Regions from separate parts of the Bacillus sp. ABR genome, predicted to be linked through region 4. Evidence: riboswitches for the same ligand, from Rfam matches in the RefSeq annotation. Region 4 holds a riboswitch; each other region holds the start of a gene.
What was found. A riboswitch is a leader RNA that binds a small molecule or an ion and turns the genes downstream of it on or off. The one in region 4 is predicted to bind S-adenosylmethionine.
Positions count from the first base shown of each region.

Region 1: another riboswitch for S-adenosylmethionine. It lies ahead of OIT90_RS03950 (methionine ABC transporter ATP-binding protein); the one in region 4 lies ahead of mtnW (2,3-diketo-5-methylthiopentyl-1-phosphate enolase).
Region 2: another riboswitch for S-adenosylmethionine. It lies ahead of OIT90_RS00925 (5-methyltetrahydropteroyltriglutamate--homocysteine S-methyltransferase); the one in region 4 lies ahead of mtnW (2,3-diketo-5-methylthiopentyl-1-phosphate enolase).
Region 3: another riboswitch for S-adenosylmethionine. It lies ahead of OIT90_RS15545 (methionine biosynthesis PLP-dependent protein); the one in region 4 lies ahead of mtnW (2,3-diketo-5-methylthiopentyl-1-phosphate enolase).

Region 1 is NZ_JAOYSL010000001.1:795,288-798,494, reverse strand. Features, by position in the region: gene metQ (methionine ABC transporter substrate-binding lipoprotein MetQ) at 1-85, opposite strand, end outside; gene OIT90_RS03955 (methionine ABC transporter permease) at 100-768, opposite strand; gene OIT90_RS03950 (methionine ABC transporter ATP-binding protein) at 761-1,786, opposite strand; SAM riboswitch class I at 1,941-2,049, opposite strand; gene OIT90_RS03945 (SCP2 sterol-binding domain-containing protein) at 2,152-2,493, opposite strand; gene OIT90_RS03940 (thioredoxin family protein) at 2,614-2,916, opposite strand; gene OIT90_RS03935 (toprim domain-containing protein) at 2,930-3,207, opposite strand, start outside.
Region 2 is NZ_JAOYSL010000001.1:200,689-203,895, reverse strand. Features, by position in the region: gene OIT90_RS00930 (gluconate:H+ symporter) at 1-817, shown strand, start outside; SAM riboswitch class I at 900-1,012, shown strand; gene OIT90_RS00925 (5-methyltetrahydropteroyltriglutamate--homocysteine S-methyltransferase) at 1,101-2,225, shown strand; gene OIT90_RS00920 (glycoside hydrolase family 1 protein) at 2,280-3,207, opposite strand, start outside.
Region 3 is NZ_JAOYSL010000005.1:25,558-28,764, reverse strand. Features, by position in the region: gene OIT90_RS15560 (GNAT family N-acetyltransferase) at 1-135, opposite strand, end outside; gene OIT90_RS15555 (YjcG family protein) at 142-657, opposite strand; gene OIT90_RS15550 (alpha/beta hydrolase) at 710-1,450, opposite strand; SAM riboswitch class I at 1,672-1,793, shown strand; gene OIT90_RS15545 (methionine biosynthesis PLP-dependent protein) at 1,872-2,990, shown strand; gene metC (cystathionine beta-lyase) at 2,987-3,207, shown strand, end outside.
Region 4 is NZ_JAOYSL010000003.1:567,560-570,766, forward strand. Features, by position in the region: gene OIT90_RS12965 (2-hydroxy-3-keto-5-methylthiopentenyl-1-phosphate phosphatase) at 1-116, opposite strand, end outside; gene mtnW (2,3-diketo-5-methylthiopentyl-1-phosphate enolase) at 116-1,336, opposite strand; SAM riboswitch class I at 1,439-1,540, opposite strand; gene OIT90_RS12975 (pyridoxal phosphate-dependent aminotransferase) at 1,585-2,775, opposite strand; SAM riboswitch class I at 2,940-3,097, shown strand; gene mtnK (S-methyl-5-thioribose kinase) at 3,178-3,207, shown strand, end outside.

The DNA of each region.
Region 1 (3,207 bases), on a different contig from region 4:
TTTCACTTGCGTTATTAGATGAACCGCACGCAGCTAAAATACCTGCAAATGCTAGAAATAGTGCACTTAAAATCAATTTCTTCATGAATAAATCCTCCCTTAACGTTTATCAATTTTATTTGTAATCAAATCACCGATTATTTGAATAATAAAGACGATGATGAGAATAAACACAGTGGCTACAAGTGTGACATCTGTATTACCAGATTGGTACCCTTCCACATAGGCGAGGTCACCAAGTCCGCCTGCTCCAATTGCACCTGCAATCGCAGTAGAGCCAATTAGAGCAATCGCTGTTACGGTAATACCTGAAATAAGGGCTGGCAATGATTCTGGCAGCAATACTTTGAAAATGATTGTTGACGTTTTCGCTCCCATTGATCGTGCTGCTTCAATGACTCCTTTGTCTACCTCACGCAGTGCAATTTCGACAAGACGTGCATAGAATGGAGCTGACCCTATGACAAGGGCAGGGAGTGCTGCATTAGGACCAAGAATCGTATGCATTAAGAATTTCGTGAACCCTAGTAAAAGAATAATTAAAATGATAAAAGGAATCGATCTGAAAATGTTGACGACAGCGCCGATGACAGCATTAATCGGTTTATTTTCCCAAAGACCGCCTTTACTCGTTAGAAAGAGTAATAGTCCAAGGATAATACCAATGGCAAAGGCAAATGCCAATGAAATCAGTGTCATATACACCGTTTCACCTGTTGCACTCCAGATGACGTCTAAATCAACGTTCGGAAACCATTTCTCAAACATGTGTCATCACCTCGATTTCAACCTGTTTGCTTTGGATATAGGCGATGGCTTTTTCTACCTCAGTCTCTTCTCCATTAATGTGGATAAAGAGTGTTCCAAACGCGCCTTCCTGCGTTTGAGAAATCTTCCCTTGAAGGATATTCACATCGACATTGAAGGATCGAATGATTTCAGTGATCAGCGGCTGCTCGGCAGAGTCTCCAATAAAGGACAACCGTACGACCTGACCTTCTTTTACTCGTTCTAAGACGTGCTCGATTGTTTCTTTCGCTTCCTCTGGTTCCGCAAGCTGTTTCACAAATCGCTTCGTCATTTCTTCCTTTGGCTGTCTGAAGACGCGTAATACTTCGCCTTCTTCAACAATACGTCCATTTTCCATGACTGCGACGCGATGACAAATTTTGCGAATGACGTGCATTTCGTGTGTAATGAGCACAATCGTGAGCCCTAGTCGTTTATTAATATCGGCCAAAAGCTCAAGGATTGAATCGGTCGTTTGCGGATCTAGCGCAGATGTCGCTTCGTCACATAGAAGAACCTTTGGATCATTCGCTAATGCTCTCGCAATGCCGACACGCTGTTTTTGCCCGCCGCTAAGCTGAGAAGGATACGCATTTTCTTTTCCTTCTAAACCGACCAATTTAATCAGTTCATTCGCACGCTCTCTCCGTTTCGATGTCGGTACACCTGCGATCTCAAGCGGGAACATAATGTTTTGTCTCACCGTTCTTGACCAAAGTAAATTAAAGTGCTGGAAGATCATGCTGATTTCTTGTCTTGCTTTCCGAAGTTTCGCATTCGATACTTCATTGATCCGGTTGCCTGCCACTTCAACAATTCCTTCTGTTGGCAGCTCCAGACCGTTTAATAGGCGAATAAGCGAGCTTTTTCCTGCACCGCTATACCCGATAATTCCGAATATTTCACCTTTATCAATATCCAAGTTGACGTCTTTCACGGCATCAACATTTCCGCTTTTTGAATGATACGTTTTTGATACATTCTGTAAATGAATCACAGTCTGATCACCTGCTTTCTTGCTGAATCTATAGGTTTCCATCACATACGTTATTTATTCTTCTTTCTGTCATGACTCTAGCCTGACGTCAGGTCAGTAAAAAAGACCTAACTGCAACGCAAGCAGAAAGGCCTTTTATGTCAATTACGCCTTTCTCTCATCTTTCAAAGCGCTGCGGCTTTGAGTGAATTGGCACCAATTTCAGCTATGCTGACGGTTGCCGGGTTTCATAGGGCACGTCCCTCCACCTCTCTTAATAAGAGAAAATATGTTGTTTTATGTGATGTTCATGTTTTTACTAACGTAGAATATCATGCTATCTGAGATATGTCAACGCTGTAAATCGCTAATTTCCAAGTAAACAACTACGTTATCATTTTTCGAAAAAAACCGTTCGTCAGCCAAAGCACTGCCTCTAGTCTAAGGAGCGCACGGAATGACCCTTTGACTTTGACTTGTCCTCTGCTGATTAACTGCTGTAAGGACATATCTCCATCTAATAATTGTAGAATCTCTTTCCTCTCACCATAAAAGATGAGATCCGATAACTCAATTGCAGGTAGTTTCTTCACTTCACCACGTTCATCCACAATCAATGTACAAGAGTCAGTTTCCGCCTCAAATGTAATCTTCAAGGATGATGATGAGAGCAGCGGTTTTAATAATAAACGCTGCCCTGTGTTACCATGGGCTTTCACATTTTCCACATGTATAACCTCCCTGTCATTTGGTTATACATAACATTTCTCTACAAACATCTTCTTGTCCTTTATAAATAACTCGACAAATTTTCAAATGAATTTCTTGAAATATGACAAAAAACCGCTTTATTTAGCGGTTTCAATCATTTCATGAAGATATGGAACTGAGTGAAAGGCATAGCCTTTTTGCACCAATTCTCCTTTTTTAAACAGTAGAAAGCAAGGAACACTCTCGATCTCAAATGCTTTTGCAAAGCCTGGTGAATAGTTTAAATTGTTTTCGTAAAATGGTACATCCGGCTGCATGGCGTCTACGACTGCCAGCATTTTCTTTGCCAGCTGGCATGTTCCGCAAAACGGTGTATATAAGTATAAAAGAAATAAATCGTCCTCTATCTCTTTGAATTCGTGTTCTTCAATCTCTTTCATAATACGTCCACCCTCATAAATATTTCGAATGAACATCAATGTTTGCAGCTAATAGGATAGATGCAATGTGGGCTGACGGTGAAGCGGCCACTTCGCGGTACGTTCTGTCGACAAAAAGATGAAGTGCTTCAGGGAATTCTTTTCGAAATTGCTTCCGCAGTTTGTCGCCTGCATCGTCACTGTCTGCTAATATGTAAACGTCTTTCCCCACTAAATCGTCCACAAGCTGGTCCAGCTTCGATGTACTGATCGTGCCATTGGTGCAAATGATGGTAACAGGTTCACTTATGA
Region 2 (3,207 bases), on a different contig from region 4:
AGCAAACATGGGACAAACCTTATTGGTTGGGATTATTTTAGCGATTCCTGCTGTTTTAGTAGGTGGACTTCTGTTTACAAAACTATTTAAAAAAGACCAGTTGCACGCACATATCCCAAAGAACTTATTTAATCCAAAGGAATTCACAGAAGAAGAAATGCCTAGCTTCGGCATTAGCATTTTCACCGCTGTTTTGCCTGTATTGCTTATGACTTTCAGAGCATTTCTAGAAATTTTCTTCCCTTCCTCCCCATTGCTGCCTACCGCTGAGTTTTTAGGCGAACCGGCGATTGCACTATTAATCTCAGTGCTGCTTGCCATCTACACGTTTGGGCTTGGAAGAGGAAAGAGCATGCAGGACGTGATGAAGTCCATCACGGATTCTATCGGCTCCATTGCTATGATTTTATTAATTATTGCGGGCGGAGGCGCCTTTAAACAGGTGCTCATTGATAGCGGCGTCGATCAATATATTGCAGGGATTATGCAAGGAAGCACACTTTCTCCCCTGCTTCTGACTTGGCTCATTGCTGCTGTCCTTCGTGTCTCTTTAGGATCAGCGACTGTCGCCGGTCTCACGGCGGCTGGCATTTCTGCACCACTGATTGGCCTGACGGGTGTCAGCCCTGAATTAATGGTGATCGCAACAGGTGCCGGCAGTATCACGTTCTCTCATGTGAATGATGCGGGTTTCTGGATTTATAAAGAATACTTTAACCTATCAATGGCTCAAACCTTTAAAACGTGGACATTGATGGTCACCGTGCTTTCACTTGTCGGACTTGCTGGTGTTCTTGTTGCTGATTTGTTCATGTAGGAAATTAAATTGTAAAAACCATTGACTTTTCCTCGAAAAGGTTGAATAATTGTGTTTATTAAGAAAATTGAATCAAAAGGTAACCTTATTAAGAGTGGTGGAGGGACTGGCCCTGTGAAACCCGGCAACCGCTGTTCCTAGGAACAGAATGGTGCTAATTCCTTAAGCAAGCAGATGCTTGTTTGAAGATAAGGCAGAGTTCTCACAGTATATGATGCTCTTCCTTATCCAAGGAAGAGCTTTTTTATTTGTTTTTTTAACCTGAAGAAAGAAGGGATTCAGCATGACACAAGTACAAACCATTGGAAAGAAAACAACGAAACCGCCATTCCGCGCAGATCAAGTAGGAAGTTTACTTCGTTCAGAGCGCATCAAGGAAGCACGCAAGCAAAAAGCAGATGGTACGCTGACAGCAGAGCAGCTCCGACAAATTGAAAACGAAGAAATTACACGTATTGTAGAGAAGCAAAAAGAAATTGGGTTAGAGGTTGTCACAGATGGTGAGTTCAGACGTGCATGGTGGCATTTTGACTTTCTGGAAGGACTCGATGGGGTTGAAGGATTTGAAGCAGATCAAGGCATTCAATTTCATAACACAACGACAAAAGCTAGAGGTATCAAGGTAACAGGCAAGATCGATTTTACAGATCATCCAATGCTGGAGGATTATCGTTTCCTGCACAGCATCGCTGGTGATCATACGGCTAAAATGACGATTCCAAGTCCGAATATGCTATTTTTCCGTGGAAAGCTTGAAGAAGGAGTGTATGACAGCTTAGAGGAATTCCACCATGATGTGGCACAGGCGTATAAGAAAGCCATCCGTGCTTTTTATGATGCAGGCTGCCGCTACTTGCAGCTGGATGATACGGCATGGGCCGTGTTCTTTTCTGAAAAAGGTCACGAGCAAATCAAAGCCTTTGGCCGTGAAGAAGATGAACTTCGCGAGTCGTTTGCGAAGACAATCAATGAAGCCGTTGCTGATCGCCCAGAGGATTTGGTGATTACTATGCACATTTGCCGCGGTAACTTTAAATCAACTTGGGCAGCTGAAGGTGGTTACGAAGCAGCGGCAGAAACAATTTTCGCCGGCTTAGATCTTGATGGTCTCTTTTTAGAATTCGACGACGATCGTTCTGGCGGATTTGAGCCCCTTCGATATGTGAAGAACCCAAACCTTCAAATCGTACTAGGCCTTGTCACTTCAAAATACGGTGAGCTTGAGCCAGTTGAACAGATTAAAAAACGCATTGAGGAAGCGGCTCAATATGTGGACATTAACCAAATTTGTTTGAGTCCACAATGCGGATTCGCCTCAACAGAGGAAGGCAACCTGTTAACAGAAGAGCAGCAATGGGAAAAGCTGCGTCATGTGATTGAGATTGCTGATCAAGTGTGGACTTCGTAGTCCCTCAAAGGACAAAAAAGACAAACCGCAGTATGAGCGGTTTGTCTTTTTCTTTTATGCATCCAAATGTTCACCATTAGTCGCAATCACTTGTTTATACCAATCGAAGCTTTTCTTTTTCTTTCTATCTAATGTACCGTTTCCTTCGTTATCACGGTCGACATAAATGAAGCCGTAGCGTTTTTTCATTTCAGCCGTTGATGCGCTGACTAGGTCAATTGGGCCCCAGCTTGTATAACCGATCAGGTCTACTCCGTCTGCGATGGCTTCTCTCGCCTCTAGCAAATGGCTTCTGAGGTAATCAATTCGGTAATCGTCTTGAATTGATCCGTCTTCTTCTACTTGATCGACAGCACCCAATCCATTTTCTACGATAAACAAAGGCTTTTGGTAGCGGTCATACAGCTGATTCAGTGTTGTACGAAGTCCTTTCGGATCAATTTGCCAGCCCCAATCACTTGCTTCTAGATAAGGGTTTTTCACACCTTCAAATAGGTTACCGCCAGTAACTTGTTCAAGAACCTTTGGATCTGTACTCGTCACAAAACTCATATAATAACTGAAGCCAATATAGTCAACTGTATGGTTTCTTAAAATGTCTTCGTCCCCGTCTTGGAACTCAATGTTGATGTCATTTTCAAGGAAATAACGTTTCATGTAACCTGGGTAATAGCCTCTTGCCTGTACATCTGAGAAGAACAATGTTTTACGGTCTTGCTCAATTGCAGCAAACATATCCTCTGGTCTTGAGCTGTACGGGTATGTGGTCATCGCTGCAATCATACAGCCAATTTTTGCATCTGGAATGATTTCATGTCCTGCTTTAACAGCCAGAGCACTTGCAACAAATTGGTGATGCGCTGCTTGATATTGAATGCTTTTCTCGTCTTCCCCTTCTTCAAATACAAGCCCGCCGCCAGTGAAAGGTGCATGTAACACGACATTGATTTCATTGAAGGTCATCCAATATTTCACTTTATCT
Region 3 (3,207 bases), on a different contig from region 4:
AAAATGGGTGGCTTTGTCCTCTAGTTCATCTATTTCGATCTCTACTGGAACTTCTTGTTCTTTGACGAATACTTCTTTTCGAACGTAATATGCATCTTCTCGTTGTGTTTGTTCTGTTGCGATGACTGTTTTCAAATGTCTTTAACCCTCTTCTCCTAAAATAAATGTTTCATAGACGGTCCAAGATCCGTTTTCTAATTGATATAAAAGGTGGAAGCGATCCACTGTTTCTTCATGGTCAATCTTTCTCAGCTTTAATGTGCCAAGTACGTCTGAATGCTCATCATCTGATAGTTTTTGAGCCACTGTGACATGCGGAACAAAGGCATATTCAGGTGTACCAGCCAGTGGCTCTGCGTACAATCTTTCATTGAGCGCCATGATGTCCTCGTTCGGTTCTACTTTCATATAAATGACGTTGTTTACAGGAGCGAATGAACTGAATTTTTTAATACGTAACGTAATAGGAGAAGCATTTTTTGCATAATCTCTTAACGTTGAGACGACCTCAGCCGCTTCTAGATCGGTTAATTCAAAAGGTGTTCTTAATGTTAAATGAGGCGGTATGAGTGCATAGTTCGGATCATAACGCTTCCGGTAAGAGTTCGCAATATCTTGCAATTTTTTTGATGGAAATATAACAACTCCGTATTTCATCATGTTCCCTCCTGAATAAGAAAGTATTTATTATTGTTTATTATAACAAAATTCAGTTGATTAACGAATATGGGAGCATTCTTTTTAACGAAGGCGCAATGAGCGGCTGCCAAAACGTCCATTTATGATCCCCTTCGAATGTCTCAAATAAATAATCCGCTCCAGATTGTTCAAGAAGGGCCTTTAAATCATCATTCGGCTGAACAAAATCAAGCACCTGGCCATCTGTTGTTTTCACAGCGGTTTCCTCCAGCCCAATTTGATGGATAATCGCATAATGAGAAAGGGCTGTCGACTGTTTGACGGCTTCTAGAACCGACTCGTCAACGTAAGGGGACTGCAAAATCAGCCCGCCAAATAAAGAAGGATAATCAATGGCTGTCATGAGGGAAATCGTCGCACCAAGTGAATCACCAATAAACGTACGTCCTGATCCAATTTGATAGGTTGGATAGTGTTCATCAATATAAGGAACCAGTTCATTGGCTAAAAAGCGTTTATACGCTTCAAACTTTGTGCCGTCTGGATGATACGTGTTCCGTCTTTCCGTAACATTTTCATAAGGGACACCAATGATAATCGAGCGTTCCATTTCTTTGTTCTGCATCAATTCTTCTGCCTGTCTGCCTATTTTGCCTAGGCGGAAATAATCATGACCATCCTGGGCAATGATGACATGATATGTATAAAGGGGGGAGTAATTGACTGGCAAATAGATCAAAATGGTCATGTCCGCCCCAAGTTCTTTTGACTGTAAGGTTTCTTCTTGAATGATTCCTGTTTTCTTCACCATAATCCATTCCTCCAGCTAACCAAATTCATCATAAAGTGAAACGTTTCCATTCATTGTAACACGAAAAACAGCGTTGTTCCTATATGCTAACATGCAATCAAACCGTATAACATCGATTCTGTTATAAAATACAGAAAATTTTAATTAATCATGACATTTCCCCTTGAAAAATGAGATTTAATGGGTTACAGTATTAAGAATTAGAACAGACAGACAACACATTCTTATCGTGAGAGGTGGAGGGACTGGCCCTTTGAAACCTCAGCAACCGGTATGCATCACTACATGTGATGTACCAAGGTGCTAAATCCAGCAAGCAGCTTTTTTGCTTGGAAGATAAGAGGAAGCGATTAAACCCCTTCTTCTTATGAAGAAGGGGTTTTCTGTTTTGAAATCAGATTTTTACTTAGGATGGTGTCAAATGACAGAACATGTGGAAACGAAATTAGCGCAGATTGGAAACCGTAGCGAAGAGGTGACTGGCACTGTCAGTCCTCCCGTTTACCTTTCGACAGCATACAGACATAGAGGTATAGGGGAATCTACAGGATTTGATTATATTCGAACGAAAAACCCAACAAGACAGCTCGTAGAGGATGCAATTGCTTCACTCGAAGAAGGGACGGCCGGTTTTGCCTTCAGTTCGGGAATGGCTGCGATTCAAACGATCATGGCTCTATTTGAAAGCGGAGATGAACTCATCGTCTCATCAGACCTATATGGCGGTACATACCGTTTGTTTGAAAACGAATGGAAAAAGTACGGCTTACGTTTTCTTTATGATGATTTTGCAGATGAAGACTGTTTACGCTCTAAAATCACGCCAAACACAAAAGCGGTCTTTATTGAAACACCGACAAATCCACTGATGCAGGAAGCAGATATTCAAAAAATAGCGAAGATTGCAAAAGAACATGGCGCTTTGGTGATTGTCGATAATACTTTTTACACACCAGTCTTGCAAAAGCCGATTACGCTTGGAGCGGACATTGTCATTCATAGCGCAACCAAATATTTAGGCGGACATAATGATGTTCTTGCAGGGCTTGTCGTGACAAAAGGAGAGCAGCTGTCTGAAGACATGTTCCAGCATCAAAACGCGATTGGAGCGGTTCTATCACCATTTGACTCATGGCTTTTAATGAGAGGAATGAAAACACTGGCTCTTAGAATGCGCCAGCACGAGGCAAATGCGAAGGAGCTGGCTGAGTTTTTAAAGAAACAGCCAGAAATTCAAGATGTGCTTTATCCAGGAAAGGGAGGCATGCTGTCATTTCGAGTAGCTAAAGAGGACTGGGTCAATCCATTTTTAAAGCAGCTAAAAACGATTTGTTTTGCTGAAAGCCTTGGCGGAGTCGAAAGCTTCATTACGTATCCTGCAACGCAAACGCACATGGATATCCCAGAAGAAATTCGCATTGCAAACGGTGTATGTAACAAGCTGCTCCGTTTCTCTGTTGGCATCGAGCATGTAGATGACCTGAAAGCAGACCTGAAACAGGCACTATCACAAGTAAAAGAGGAGGTACACGCCAAATGACCACACATGATTGGACACTCGAAACACAACTCGTTCATAATGCGTTTAAAACAGACCGTTCAACAGGTGCAGTCAGTGTACCGATTCAGCATGCATCCACCTTTCATCAAAGCAGCTTCGATGAATTTGGCCAATATGACTACTCGAGATCGGGAACTCCTACACGTCAAGCATTAGAGGATACGATTGCGGCGCTGGAAGGAGGAACGAGAGGGCT
Region 4 (3,207 bases):
ACACCATCCTTCAGTTTCGTCCATTCACTCGGTGCAAACTGTTTCATGATGCGGATGATATTATCATTTTTTGTAATTGTTCCATCAAAATCACAACACACAATTGGTTTTTTCATTATTCTGCTACCCTTCCCCAAAGATCAAGTGCCGCTTTTAAGTCTTGGCAGGAAGCCGCCTTATCTTGGATAGACTCTTCCTGTATAACGGCATCAATGATCGAACGAAATGCCTTCCCTCCGCCGATGGCTCCCCGCGGATGTCCGTGAATGCCTCCACCTGCGTTAATCACATGATCAATTCCAAAATCTTTGATCAATACTGGAACCATTCCTGGATGAATGCCTGCTGACGGGACAGGGAATGTTTTTTGAACCGTATCCTCTTTCACGCAAGCTTCATAGATTCCAAGGGCATCCTTTTTCGGAAGTGCAACCGATCCATAAGGTGAGGGAAAGAGGCTCAAATCAGCGCCAGCATATCGGTTTAATTTGCCTAAAAGAAGAGAATGCGAGAATCCATATTCAGGAGAGGATGTCAATGCACCACTCACTGCGGGATGCGCCATAATAGGCAGTGGAATATCTGGATCCTCAGCTAAGCTTTGCATGACATCAAGACCGTAAGCAAAGACATTGAATAAGAGCGCATCTGCTCCAAGTTCAGCGGCCTTTCTCGCTCGATCCCTCAGGTCAAAGGTTCTGCCCGTTAAATTGACAGCATACAGCGTGCGGTGTCCTGTCTCTTCATAGGTTTCTTTTAAAATCTCTTTTCCTTCTTTGATTCGCTCTTCAAAAGGAGCTAATGGACTTTCAAATAAAATTTCATCGTCTTTGATGAGGTCAACCTCGCCTAATGCCTGTAAACGGAGCTGCTCTTTTAAATCCTGCATATCACGGCCGATAACACCTTTAAAAATACTCATCAATAATGGACGATCAAATACATTTACCTTATTTCGTATGCCATCAATTCCAAATGCCGGTCCTGGCAGGCTTTTTTTAAATTCTTCAGAAAATTGGATATCGACTAGCTTCACTTTTCCGTCTAGTGAAAGCTTTCCAAAAATCGTCGTGAAAACAGCTGGTAAATCTGCTGAAAAGTTTGCCTCAGGATAAGCAATGGTCACCTCTGATTGATAAAGGCCATTTTCGGCTGGAGCAGCCTTTTCTAATACTTTTTCAACTCGGCCTTTATGCTTTTGAAGCTGCTCCTTTTTGAGCTGAGGCAAATCCGTCCATGATCCAACTGTTAAACCAAGCGCGATCTGCTCCGCTTTTCGATTTATTTGTTCATCCTCTCGATGTGTTAATACGTATGTTGCCAGTAATTCACTCACTAGGAATCCCCTTTCGATTGCATCATGCATATGTTCAATAAAAAAACCTCTTCAAGTGCTTCTTGAGCGCCTTAAAGAGGTTATTTCGTGTTATTCATCCGAATCTTATCTCTCAGCGCTTGCTGCAAGAATTAGCACCGTGCTTCATGGAAGTCGGTTGCCGGGCTTCATTGGGCTAGTCCCTCTGCCTACTCTTGATAAGAATATTCAATTTTCTTAAATATTGCCTGAATTATCGCACCATTTTTTTATGTTGTCAATGGCTTTTTTTCAAACAGCTTCAAGGCAGCGATGCGCTGAGCAGCTTCTTGTAACCGCTCCTCGCTTGTTAGAAGCCCTACTCTCACGTACCCTTCACCGTGAGCACCAAAGCCATTACCTGGCGCTACAACAACATGCGCTTTTTCTAATAATAAATCAGAAAAGGCTTCAGATGTATATCCTTCTGGCACCTTTAACCAAGCAAAAAATGATCCCTTTGGAGCACTGACTTCCCAGCCAATTTCTTTGCAGGCAGCTATCCACACATTCCGTCTTTTCTCATATCGGTCATTTTGCACCCGTACGCACGTTTGATCGCTTAATAGGGCTTCCGCTGCTGCATCCTGCGTGGCTTTAAACAACGAGACAAACAAATGATCCTGATAAAGCTCAATCGCTTCAATAACAGACGGATTCCCTGCTGCAAATCCTACTCTCCACCCTGCCATATTGTACGTTTTAGACAATGTGTAAATTTCTATTCCCGTCTCTTTCGCTCCATCTACTTGCAGAAAGCTGATCGGCTTTTCCCCATCAAACCCAATGCCGCCATATGCAAAATCATGAACAACACAAAGCTTGTGATCTTTCGCAAATGTCACGGTTTCTTCAAAAAATGAACGGCTTGCCGTAGCCCCCGTCGGATTGTTGGGGTAATTTAAGTACATTAATTTTGCCTTTTTCTTATCATCCTCAGGCAGCAAATCGTAGTCAGGTAAAAAATCATTTTTTTCAAGAAGTGGCATGGTCACCATATGAGCTCCAGCAAGTACAGCACCTGACCAATAATCAGGATAACCGGGGTCAGGGACGAGAAGCGTATCACCCGGATTCAGGAGGCATTGAGGCAGCTCAACAAGCCCTGCTTTCCCGCCAAATAAAATCGCAATTTCCGTCTTCGGATCAAGCGTAACGCCATATTCTCTTTCATAAAAAGCGGCAGCCGCCTTTTTTAATTTCGCTGTTCCACGGAATGAGGAGTATTGATGATTTTCAGGTTTTGCTACCGCTTCCTGCATGGCTTTTACAATGTGCGGAGGAGTTGGCTGATCAGGATTTCCCTGCCCCAAATTAATGATATCTGCCCCTTCCTGCACTTTTTTCTGCACCTTTTGGACAAGGGACGCAAAAAATTGTTTCGGTAATTGTTTCAACACATCTGATTGCTGGAATTCCATTTCTTCACCTTCTATTCAAGTTACGTAACAATACAATCACTGTAATGGATTGTTTTATGAATTGTAAAGCAATTTTGAAAAAAGATTGACATGTAAAGCGCAGCTCTGATAATATCTTGAATTAAGAAATGCAAACATACACGAAACAATTACATATTGATTTCTCTTATCGAGAGTTGGGCGAGGGATTTGGCCTTTTGACCCCAACAGCAACCGACCGTTAATACCACTGTGAAGTGGGGCGCAGCAAGTAACGCGCCAAGACAATTGTCTTATAGGGCACGGTGCTAATTCCATCAGACGTATGTGCTGAGAGATAAGAGAGGCTTTGAGCATACACACCATCAAGCCTCTTTCTCTCAGGAGAAAGAGGCTTTTTTATATGATTTGGAGGGGAAGCAATTGGTTACACTTACGGCATCATATGAAGAA